3 regions of the Klebsiella sp. GFKo11 genome follow, and region 1 is predicted to be linked to each of the others. Evidence: predicted binding sites of a transcription regulator. Region 1 holds the regulator's gene; each other region holds the start of a gene.
The links. The regulator Fur, encoded in region 1, represses iron uptake genes when iron is present. The targets are predictions, from matches to a motif close to ATAATAATGAGAACNACTATCAA.
Positions count from the first base shown of each region.

Region 2: a site for Fur is predicted at 1,669-1,691, ahead of AC07P6_RS28325 (TonB-dependent siderophore receptor). Genes of this name have one in related genera too.
Region 3: a site for Fur is predicted at 1,522-1,544, ahead of bfd (bacterioferritin-associated ferredoxin). Genes of this name have one in related genera too.

Region 1 covers NZ_CM151369.1:4,458,335-4,461,517, forward strand. Annotated here, with positions in the region: gene ybfF (esterase) at 1-491, shown strand, start outside; gene ybfE (LexA regulated protein) at 625-918, shown strand; gene fldA (flavodoxin FldA) at 1,069-1,599, shown strand; gene fur (ferric iron uptake transcriptional regulator) at 1,891-2,343, shown strand; gene AC07P6_RS21625 (ChiQ/YbfN family lipoprotein) at 2,414-2,746, opposite strand; gene chiP (chitoporin ChiP) at 2,794-3,183, opposite strand, start outside.
Region 2 covers NZ_CM151369.1:5,903,961-5,907,143, forward strand. Annotated here, with positions in the region: gene AC07P6_RS28325 (TonB-dependent siderophore receptor) at 1-1,398, opposite strand, end outside; gene AC07P6_RS28330 (MltF family protein) at 1,998-3,183, shown strand, end outside.
Region 3 covers NZ_CM151369.1:544,281-547,463, forward strand. Annotated here, with positions in the region: gene fusA (elongation factor G) at 1-149, shown strand, start outside; gene tuf (elongation factor Tu) at 220-1,404, shown strand; gene bfd (bacterioferritin-associated ferredoxin) at 1,579-1,773, shown strand; gene bfr (bacterioferritin) at 1,847-2,323, shown strand; gene AC07P6_RS02515 (prepilin peptidase) at 2,307-2,783, opposite strand; gene rpsJ (30S ribosomal protein S10) at 3,161-3,183, shown strand, end outside.

The DNA of each region.
Region 1 (3,183 bases):
TCATGGCGCTGAGCGCGCTGGCCCCGGAGCGCATTGCGGGCCTGGTTGCGATTGATATTGCCCCTGTGGATTATCACGTTCGTCGCCATGATGAAATCTTCGCCGCCATCAATGCCGTGACCGACGCCCACGCGGCCACTCGCCAGCATGCAGCGACGGTTATGCGCGAACACCTTCATGAAGAAAGCGTCATTCAGTTCCTGCTGAAATCCTTTGTGGACGGTCAGTGGCGGTTTAACGTGCCGGTATTGTGGGAGCAATATGACAATATCGTCGGCTGGCAAACCATCCCCGCCTGGCCGCATCCGGCGCAGTTTATCCCCGGCGGTAACTCACCCTACGTAACCGATGCCTACCGTGAGGCTCTGCTGGCTCAATTCCCCCAGGCGCGGGCCCATGTGATTGCCGGAGCCGGACATTGGGTACATGCAGAAAAACCAGAGGCCGTTTTACGGGCAATACGCCGTTATTTGACCTCCATAGCCGCGTAACTGGCTAAAATCTGCCCGACCGCGCGGCAGAATGCCCGCGGTCGTTGGCGCAGCCCCTCGCCTGATGTATTATGGCGGGCTATCTGCGTCGGCTATGCCCGACAGCTTGTTTCCCCCGAAGTCACTCTGAATCATGGCAAAAGAACAAACGGACCGTACGACATTAGATTTGTTCGCAACCGAGCGTCGGCCGGGTAGACCGAAAACCAATCCGCTTTCACGCGACGAACAGCTGCGTATCAACAAACGCAATCAGCTCAAGCGCGATAAAGTTCGCGGTTTGAAGCGCGTTGAGCTGAAGCTCAATGCCGATGCGGTTGATGCGCTCAATGAGCTGGCCGAAGCCCGCAACATGAACCGCAGCGATCTGATTGAAGAGATGCTGATGAACCAACTGGCGGCCCTGCGCAGCCAGGATAAAGCCTAAAACCCTCAAAAAATAAGCTTTCATGTAGCAGAGTGTGCAGTCGGGCGTGATTGCTGTTTCCGCGCCCTTCTTAGTTCTGCTATCATTGCCCCTATCTGTGGGCATTTAAGTCCCTACCACATCATTAAGTTTCAAGAGGTTATTTTACTCATGGCAATCATCGGCATCTTTTTTGGCAGCGACACCGGCAACACCGAAAATATTGCAAAAATGATTCAAAAGCAGCTTGGTAAAGATGTTGCTGATGTTCGCGACATTGCCAAGAGCAGCAAAGAAGATCTGCAAGCTCACGATATTCTGCTGCTCGGCATTCCAACCTGGTACTACGGTGAAGCACAGTGTGACTGGGATGATTTCTTCCCGACGCTGGAAGAAGTCGATTTCGACGGCAAACTGGTCGCGCTGTTTGGCTGCGGTGATCAGGAAGACTACGCTGAATACTTCTGTGATGCGCTGGGTACCATTCGCGACATCATCGAACCGCGCGGCGCCACTATCGTTGGTCACTGGCCGACTGCTGGATATCATTTCGAAGCATCTAAAGGTCTGGCAGATGATGACCACTTCGTGGGTCTGGCCATCGACGAAGACCGTCAGCCAGAACTGACTAACGAACGCGTGGAAAAATGGGTAAAACAGATTTCTGAAGAGCTGCACCTCGAAGAAATCAAGAATGCCTGAGTCTAAACGGCGTTATCGTCAGATTTCGCCGAATTAATAGATAAAAGCAATCAAAGTTATAGCTACAAGTTTTTAACTTTTAATCACATATCTGTACAATGTCCTCTGATTTAACGAGGTCACGTGAAGCACTTTGTAGCCAGTGCCTCGTTTTTGACAGCATACAAGGCCCGATGCTTGCAGTTTTCATTTCACCATGGCAGTTCTATAATGAGACGCATTACATCGGGTGATTCTCTGTATTACTTCCGCTGATGGAAGTAGATCGTTTAGCAACAGGACAGATTCCGCATGACTGACAACAATACCGCATTAAAGAAGGCTGGCCTGAAAGTAACACTTCCACGATTAAAAATCCTGGAAGTCCTGCAGGAACCGGATAACCATCATGTCAGTGCGGAAGACTTATATAAACGCCTGATTGATATGGGTGAAGAGATTGGCCTGGCCACCGTCTACCGCGTACTGAACCAGTTCGACGACGCCGGCATCGTCACTCGTCATAATTTCGAAGGTGGTAAATCCGTTTTCGAACTGACGCAGCAGCATCATCATGATCACCTGATTTGCCTCGATTGCGGCAAAGTGATCGAATTTAGCGATGACTCAATTGAAGCTCGTCAGCGTGAGATTGCCTCCCGACACGGTATTCGCCTCACCAACCACAGCCTGTACCTGTACGGTCACTGTGCAGAAGGCGATTGCCGCGAAGATGAACATGCCCACGACGCGGTGGAAAAGTAATTCCCCGTTGCGTAAGCAGCAAAAAGCCAACCTGATGGTTGGCTTTTTTTATGGCTACGAAAAGTAAAAATCAGGGTTTCGTGTTGTTGCTACGAATCTCTTTCCAAATCTGGTCACAGCGCGACTGTACAGCCTGATCGTTACCGGTTTTACGCGCCTGGATACATTGCTGGTAATCCAGTACTCGCACGCTTTCCTGGGTGGCGAACTGCTGATGCTGCTTCTCTTGCTTCAGAACGTCTAATACGCTCTGGCAGGCTTCGACTTTATCTGGGTTACCTTCAGCAGTATTAATACAGGCGCTGTAGGCATCTTTTAACTTTGAATCCTCTTTCGGCGCTGGCGACTGCGTGCAGGCAACCAGACCTGCCGCCATAATAGCGACAAGCAATAGCTTCTTCATAATCGACCTCGGGAAATTGCGGCAGGCTCATGCCCGCCGCACTGGCATCAGAAAATGGTGAATGGAGCAATAACCATGAACTTCACGTCGCGCTCATCCTGGAAGATGTTGCCGTAGCCGCCGCTCCAGCTTGGGATATCGGAGTGGTTGTCGTATTGAGTAAAGTGCAGTTTAAACAGCGTACCCTTCGCACGTCCTTCCTGTACGGTGTACATCGCATCCAGGCTGTAGGCTGACTCTTCCAGACGTTTGTCAGGGTTGTAGTAAGCATCAGGAGAAGACATTTTTCCTGGTTTTGCATCCCATGCATAAACGTAGGACGCGCCGAAGGCCCAACCCGGCATATTCCAGTTCTTCATGTCATACATCGCCCCGAAGAACACCGCTTTTTCACCGTTGGCGTTGAAGTCAGAGCGGTTATCCCACCAGACATCGAG
Region 2 (3,183 bases), 1.4 Mb from region 1:
GCTGTGATGGTCAAAACGCAGAGCGGGCGTCAGCATGGTGCTATCGGTCAGTGCAATATTGTCTTCGGTAAACAGCGAGAAAATCTCAGCGCTGGAATACGGACTACGCCCGGTTGCCGAGATGCCGTCAATAGAGCCATAAGAGAGAGACTGGGTCGTCGATACGCCATCTTTCATCCGCTGCTGGTTCCACTCGGTCCCCAGCGTCAGGTTTTGCTCAAACCCGAAGGTAAACGGAATATTCACCTCGCTGTGCAATAGCACATCCGACAGGTCGATATCGGAGAATTCGCTTCCGGAGAAGATCCCTTCCGTTCCGCCCGCCAGCCCCTCGTTCATGCGCGAGTTACGGGTGTGCTCATATTGAGCATAGGTATTGCTGGTCACGCCATTATCCCAGCCGCCGGTCCACGTCACCCCGTAAGTCTGCCGATATAGGCGGTTAGTCTCTTTGCCGTACATACTTTTCACCAGCGTGCTGGTGTTGGTATTTTGCGTGTCGCCAGCATACAGATTACCCTGGCGGCTGTAGCCGGTTTCGAACTCCAGCGCCTGCATCGGCGCAAACTCCCAGCGCAGTTTGCCGTGGATATCTTTGTTCTCTACGCCTTCACGTCCCGCTGGATAAGAGCCCGCATAGGTACCGGTTCGTGCCGCTTCGTGGCCGGAGTTAATATCCTGGGCGTCGGCCTGCGTTTTGCTCAGGTTGCCCCATAAATTAAAGCTAACCTCATCCGACAGCGGGCCGTTGAGGCTAAAGTTCGTGCGCTTCGTCGACCCCTCTTTACGGTGCTGAGGAGCGTTCATATAGGTATTCCAGGCACCATGCCACTCGCTGGTCGCCGGTTTAGTGACAATATTGACCACCCCGCCCATTGCGCCATTACCGTAGCGGGCCGCCGCAGGGCCGCGAATGACATCGATATGGTCGATCATTTCTGCCGGAACCCAACTGGTATCACCGCGCGTATCACGGTCTCCGCGCCAGCCATAGCGCACGGAGTTACGGCTGGTCACCGGTTTACCGTCTACCAGAATCAGCGTGTTCTCCGGTCCCATACCGCGAATATCGACCTGGCGGTTATTACCGCGCTGGCCGCTGGTGGAGTTGCCGGTAAGGTTGACGCCCGGTTGGGTTCGAATCAGTTCTGAAACGTCGCGAGCCGGTGGATGCTTGCGGATTTCATCGGCGGTAATAGTGGATACGCCGGGGGCTTGCAGGTTCTGCGTTGCCGCGGTCACGACCATCGTTTCATCATGATTTTCTGCGGCAATCGCCGTATCGGATTTCTTTGTTTCGTCTGAAGTGTTGCCCTCGGCGGCCAGCGCTGGCAGCGCCACCCCCAGGATAGCCATGTGGATCAGCACGGCCAGCGAGTAGTGCGAAGAGTGTTTCATGGAATATGCCCTGTTTTCTTTTATTGCTGTCGGGGCACGCCTTCTTCATCAGTCATATAAACAACGGCAGTGACTTCCATGCATAGGGCAACGTCTCTGGTTTTGGCGTAAGCAGAGCCCTCCCGATGCAATACCGGGATATCGATTCAAAATTTACGCCAAAAATAGAAATTTTTGCCCTGGCAACACGAAGAAATAAACGCGCCACGCTATTCTTTGATAGTGTTTGCCGATCAGCACGCAATAGGATTATTGTGCCGAACCACGTTATTAGAAATGAGATTTATTATCAAGTTGATAGTTATTCATCATGCAAATAAATTAAAATACAAAGCAAAAACAGACAGATGAAAAAATTTAAATCTATTTAATACCATGACAAAATTAAACAAATGAATTATATCTACATTAAAAAAACACAATTCATCCATATTATTTCCACAATTATTTAAATAAGCTCGATTTTATTATTGCAATATAAACACTGATCTTGTTAAATAATTAACATCCGGATTTGTAGTCCCTCATACATACTGCCTGGCATGCTAACTGCGCAGGATTGACTAGAATAAAACAATCCCCCTGCGGAGCACCGCGCCATGAACACCCTGTCGTCATATCGATACCTTATCGGCTGGCTGACCTGCCTTGCCGCCCTGCTATTTTTCAGTTCGGTTAACGCGGCCTCAGAAAATACACGCGCTGAGCCAGACGAACGCGAGGCCCTTGAAGTTAACGTCGAGGATATGTTGCAACCATGGCAGGGCGATTTGCCGGGTATGCTCGACCGACGAACAATCCGGGTTTTAACCACCTACAGCAAAACCTTTTTCTTTATCAACAAAGGCACCCAGCGCGGCGCCACGCACGATATTTTTATGGAGTTTGAACGCAGCCTGAATCAAAAATTAGCGAAAGAGAAGAAGCTTAAGCATCGCCATCTCAAAGTGCGGATCATTTTTGTTCCCGTTGCCCGCGACCAGCTCATCAGCGCGCTTAACGCCGGTAAAGGGGATATCATCGCCGCTAACCTGACCATCACACCGGAACGTCAACAGCAAATGACGTTTACCGCGCCTATCTATTCCCACGTTCAGGAGCTGCTGCTTTCTGGCCCTGGCTCTCCTAAAGTGGAAAATCTGCAACAACTCTCCGGCAAGACGGTATTTGTGCGCACATCGTCGAGCTATTACGCAAGCCTGGTTGCGCTCAATGCGCGCTTTGCGCAAGAGTCCCTGCCGCCCGTGATTATTAAACCAGCCCCCGAAGCGCTGGAGGATGAAGATTTAATAGAGATGCTCAGTGCCGGACTTATCCCGCTGACCGTGGTCGATCGCCATAAGGCGATGTTCTGGAAACAGGTTTTTCCAAAAATTCAGGTTCACCAGGACATCATTCTGCGCAACGAGGGCAATATTGGCTGGGCGGTACGCAGCAACAGCCCGCAGCTTCTCACGTTACTTAATCATTTCATCAAAGAAAACAGCCAGGGCAGCAAGCTGGGTAATACGATCCTGCTGCGCTATCTGAAAGATGCTAAATACGTTAAAAACGCGGCGGCGCAGAAGGAGCGACGTAAGTTTCTCACGATGGTGGAAATTTTCCGTAAATACGGCGATCGCTATGACGTCGACTGGCTGCTGATGGCCGCACAGGGGTATCAGGAATCGCGGCTTAATCAGTCGGTACGGAGCCACGTTGGCGCAATTGGCGTTATGCAGGTGATGCCGAATACCGGTAGGGAGCTGAAGGTCGGCGATATTAAGCAGCTCGATCCCAATATCC
Region 3 (3,183 bases), 2.5 Mb from region 1:
CTGAAGTTCCGCTGTCTGAAATGTTTGGATATGCAACTCAGCTGCGTTCTCTGACCAAAGGTCGTGCTTCTTACTCTATGGAGTTCCTGAAGTATGATGATGCGCCGAATAACGTTGCTCAGGCCGTAATCGAAGCCCGTGGTAAATAAGCCGCAGGGTTAAAACCAAAGTCCCGTGCTCTCTCCTGAAGGGGAGAGCACTATAGTAAGGAATATAGCCGTGTCTAAAGAAAAATTTGAACGTACAAAACCGCACGTCAACGTCGGTACTATCGGCCACGTTGACCATGGTAAAACTACTCTGACCGCTGCAATCACTACCGTACTGGCTAAAACCTACGGCGGTGCTGCTCGCGCATTCGACCAGATCGATAACGCGCCGGAAGAAAAAGCTCGTGGTATCACCATCAACACTTCTCACGTTGAATATGACACCCCGACTCGCCACTACGCACACGTAGACTGCCCGGGCCACGCCGACTATGTTAAAAACATGATCACCGGTGCTGCGCAGATGGATGGCGCGATCCTGGTTGTTGCTGCGACTGACGGCCCGATGCCGCAGACTCGTGAGCACATCCTGCTGGGTCGTCAGGTAGGCGTTCCGTACATCATCGTGTTCCTGAACAAATGCGACATGGTTGATGACGAAGAGCTGCTGGAACTGGTCGAAATGGAAGTTCGTGAACTTCTGTCTCAGTACGATTTCCCGGGCGACGACACTCCGATCGTTCGTGGTTCTGCTCTGAAAGCGCTGGAAGGCGAAGCAGAGTGGGAAGCGAAAATCATCGAACTGGCTGGCTTCCTGGATTCTTACATCCCGGAACCAGAGCGTGCGATTGACAAGCCGTTCCTGCTGCCTATCGAAGACGTATTCTCCATCTCCGGTCGTGGTACCGTTGTTACCGGCCGTGTAGAGCGTGGTATTGTTAAAGTTGGCGAAGAAGTTGAAATCGTTGGTATCAAAGAGACTGCGAAGTCTACCTGTACCGGCGTTGAAATGTTCCGCAAACTGCTGGACGAAGGCCGTGCTGGTGAGAACGTAGGTGTTCTGCTGCGTGGTATCAAACGTGAAGAAATCGAACGTGGTCAGGTACTGGCTAAGCCGGGTTCAATCAAGCCGCACACCAAATTCGAATCTGAAGTTTATATTCTGTCCAAAGATGAAGGCGGTCGTCATACTCCGTTCTTCAAAGGCTATCGTCCGCAGTTCTACTTCCGTACAACTGACGTGACTGGCACCATCGAACTGCCGGAAGGCGTAGAGATGGTTATGCCGGGCGACAACATCAAAATGGTTGTTACCCTGATCCACCCAATCGCAATGGACGACGGTCTGCGTTTCGCAATCCGTGAAGGCGGCCGTACCGTTGGCGCGGGCGTTGTTGCTAAAGTTCTGGGCTAATTATTAGTTCTGAATTAGAAAAGGGCGCTTAGGCGCCCTTTTTGCTGTCGACTATTTGAGTTAACGAGGGAGATTGTTTACAGAAATTAGTGCAGGCGTATATTTAATAAACAGGCTATTGTAATCATAACTATTCTCATTTACACTTTGCATATAAGTTGAACGGGAGTCTGTATGTACGTTTGTCTGTGTAATGGTGTAAACGATAAAAAAATTCGTCAGGCTGTGCGTCAATTCCACCCCCAGTCTTTTCAACAACTAAGAAAATTTATTCCCGTTGGAAATCAATGCGGTAAGTGCATTCGCGCAGCTCGAGAAATTATGGAAGATGAATTAACTCGCATGCCAGAATATCAAGAGATTGCCTGAAGCCCTCCTGCTTTTTTTGACATCTCTATAGGTCGAACTACGCTTCAATAAGTGGAAGCGGAGGGACTATATAATGAAAGGTGATGTCAAAATCATAACTTATCTCAATAAATTATTGGGAAATGAGCTTGTCGCAATTAATCAATACTTTCTCCACGCGAGAATGTTTAAGAACTGGGGCCTGATGCGCCTCAACGATGTCGAATACCACGAATCCATTGATGAAATGAAACATGCCGATAAGTATATCGAGCGTATTTTGTTTCTCGAAGGAATCCCTAACCTACAAGATCTTGGCAAACTGCGCATCGGCGAGGATGTCGAGGAGATGCTGCAATCTGATTTACGGTTGGAACTGGAAGGGGCTAAAGATTTGCGAGAAGCTATTGCCTATGCCGATAGTGTCTATGACTACGTCAGCCGCGATATGCTAATTGAGATCCTTACAGACGAAGAAAGCCACATTGATTGGTTGGAAACTGAGCTCGACTTAATCGGTAAAATTGGCCTACAGAATTATCTTCAGTCACAAATTAAGGTGGCGGACTAATAAGCGTCTGCCATCCACACCAAAGACCCGCTGCTGCCAGAAAAGGGCCAAAAGGCAGCGGGTTGTATAATACCTGCCTTTTTCTTCCCGCTATGATCTTCATCCCAAGTGTGACACATGCGAGTATGGTTGCAATAAGCACTAGTTTAGGTAATACGCTCCATCCATGCCAGGCCCCAAGAGCGGCCAGAAATTTAACGTCACCGTAACCGATGCCTTCATATCCGCGCAGTCCTCTGTATAACCAGTAGATAGTAGCAAAGGACACATAGCCAGCGATCGCCCCCCATACTGCGCTTGAAAGAGTACTTTCTGATAAATATAGATGATAAAGCAAACCAACCCAGAGTAGGGGGCAGGTAAATCGATCTGGAAGCAGACCACTTCGGTAGTCGCACCAACAGAGCATGAGCGATAACCCACAGTACAAAATAATAAATATTGAGGAAGTGATGAACATGGATAGTTCCTGTGATATGGCTGTAGTAGTGAGGGTGCTGAGAAGTCGTTCATGTAGCAAAGGCCAATAATGTGCAATGGAAGTAGTCATCAGATGTATTTGCCTGCATTTCACAGCGTTGCTGAACATGATGATCCCTGCTCTCAGAAGCCAGTGATGAATTACTAGACAATGCTTGCGTTGCGGCTGAATTTGCGTATAATGCGCGGGCCTGTCAAAGTTGACGGCCGGTTCGATATGAACCCTGATAGCGAAACTGGCTATCAAACAATGTTCCCAATTGGGGAACTATGTAAGAACGGTTACACTCTCCCATCAATCGTAATGGGTATGAGGAGTAACCATTTCGTCTATAAAATAATTGGAGCTCTGGTCTCATGCAGAACCAAAGAATCCGTAT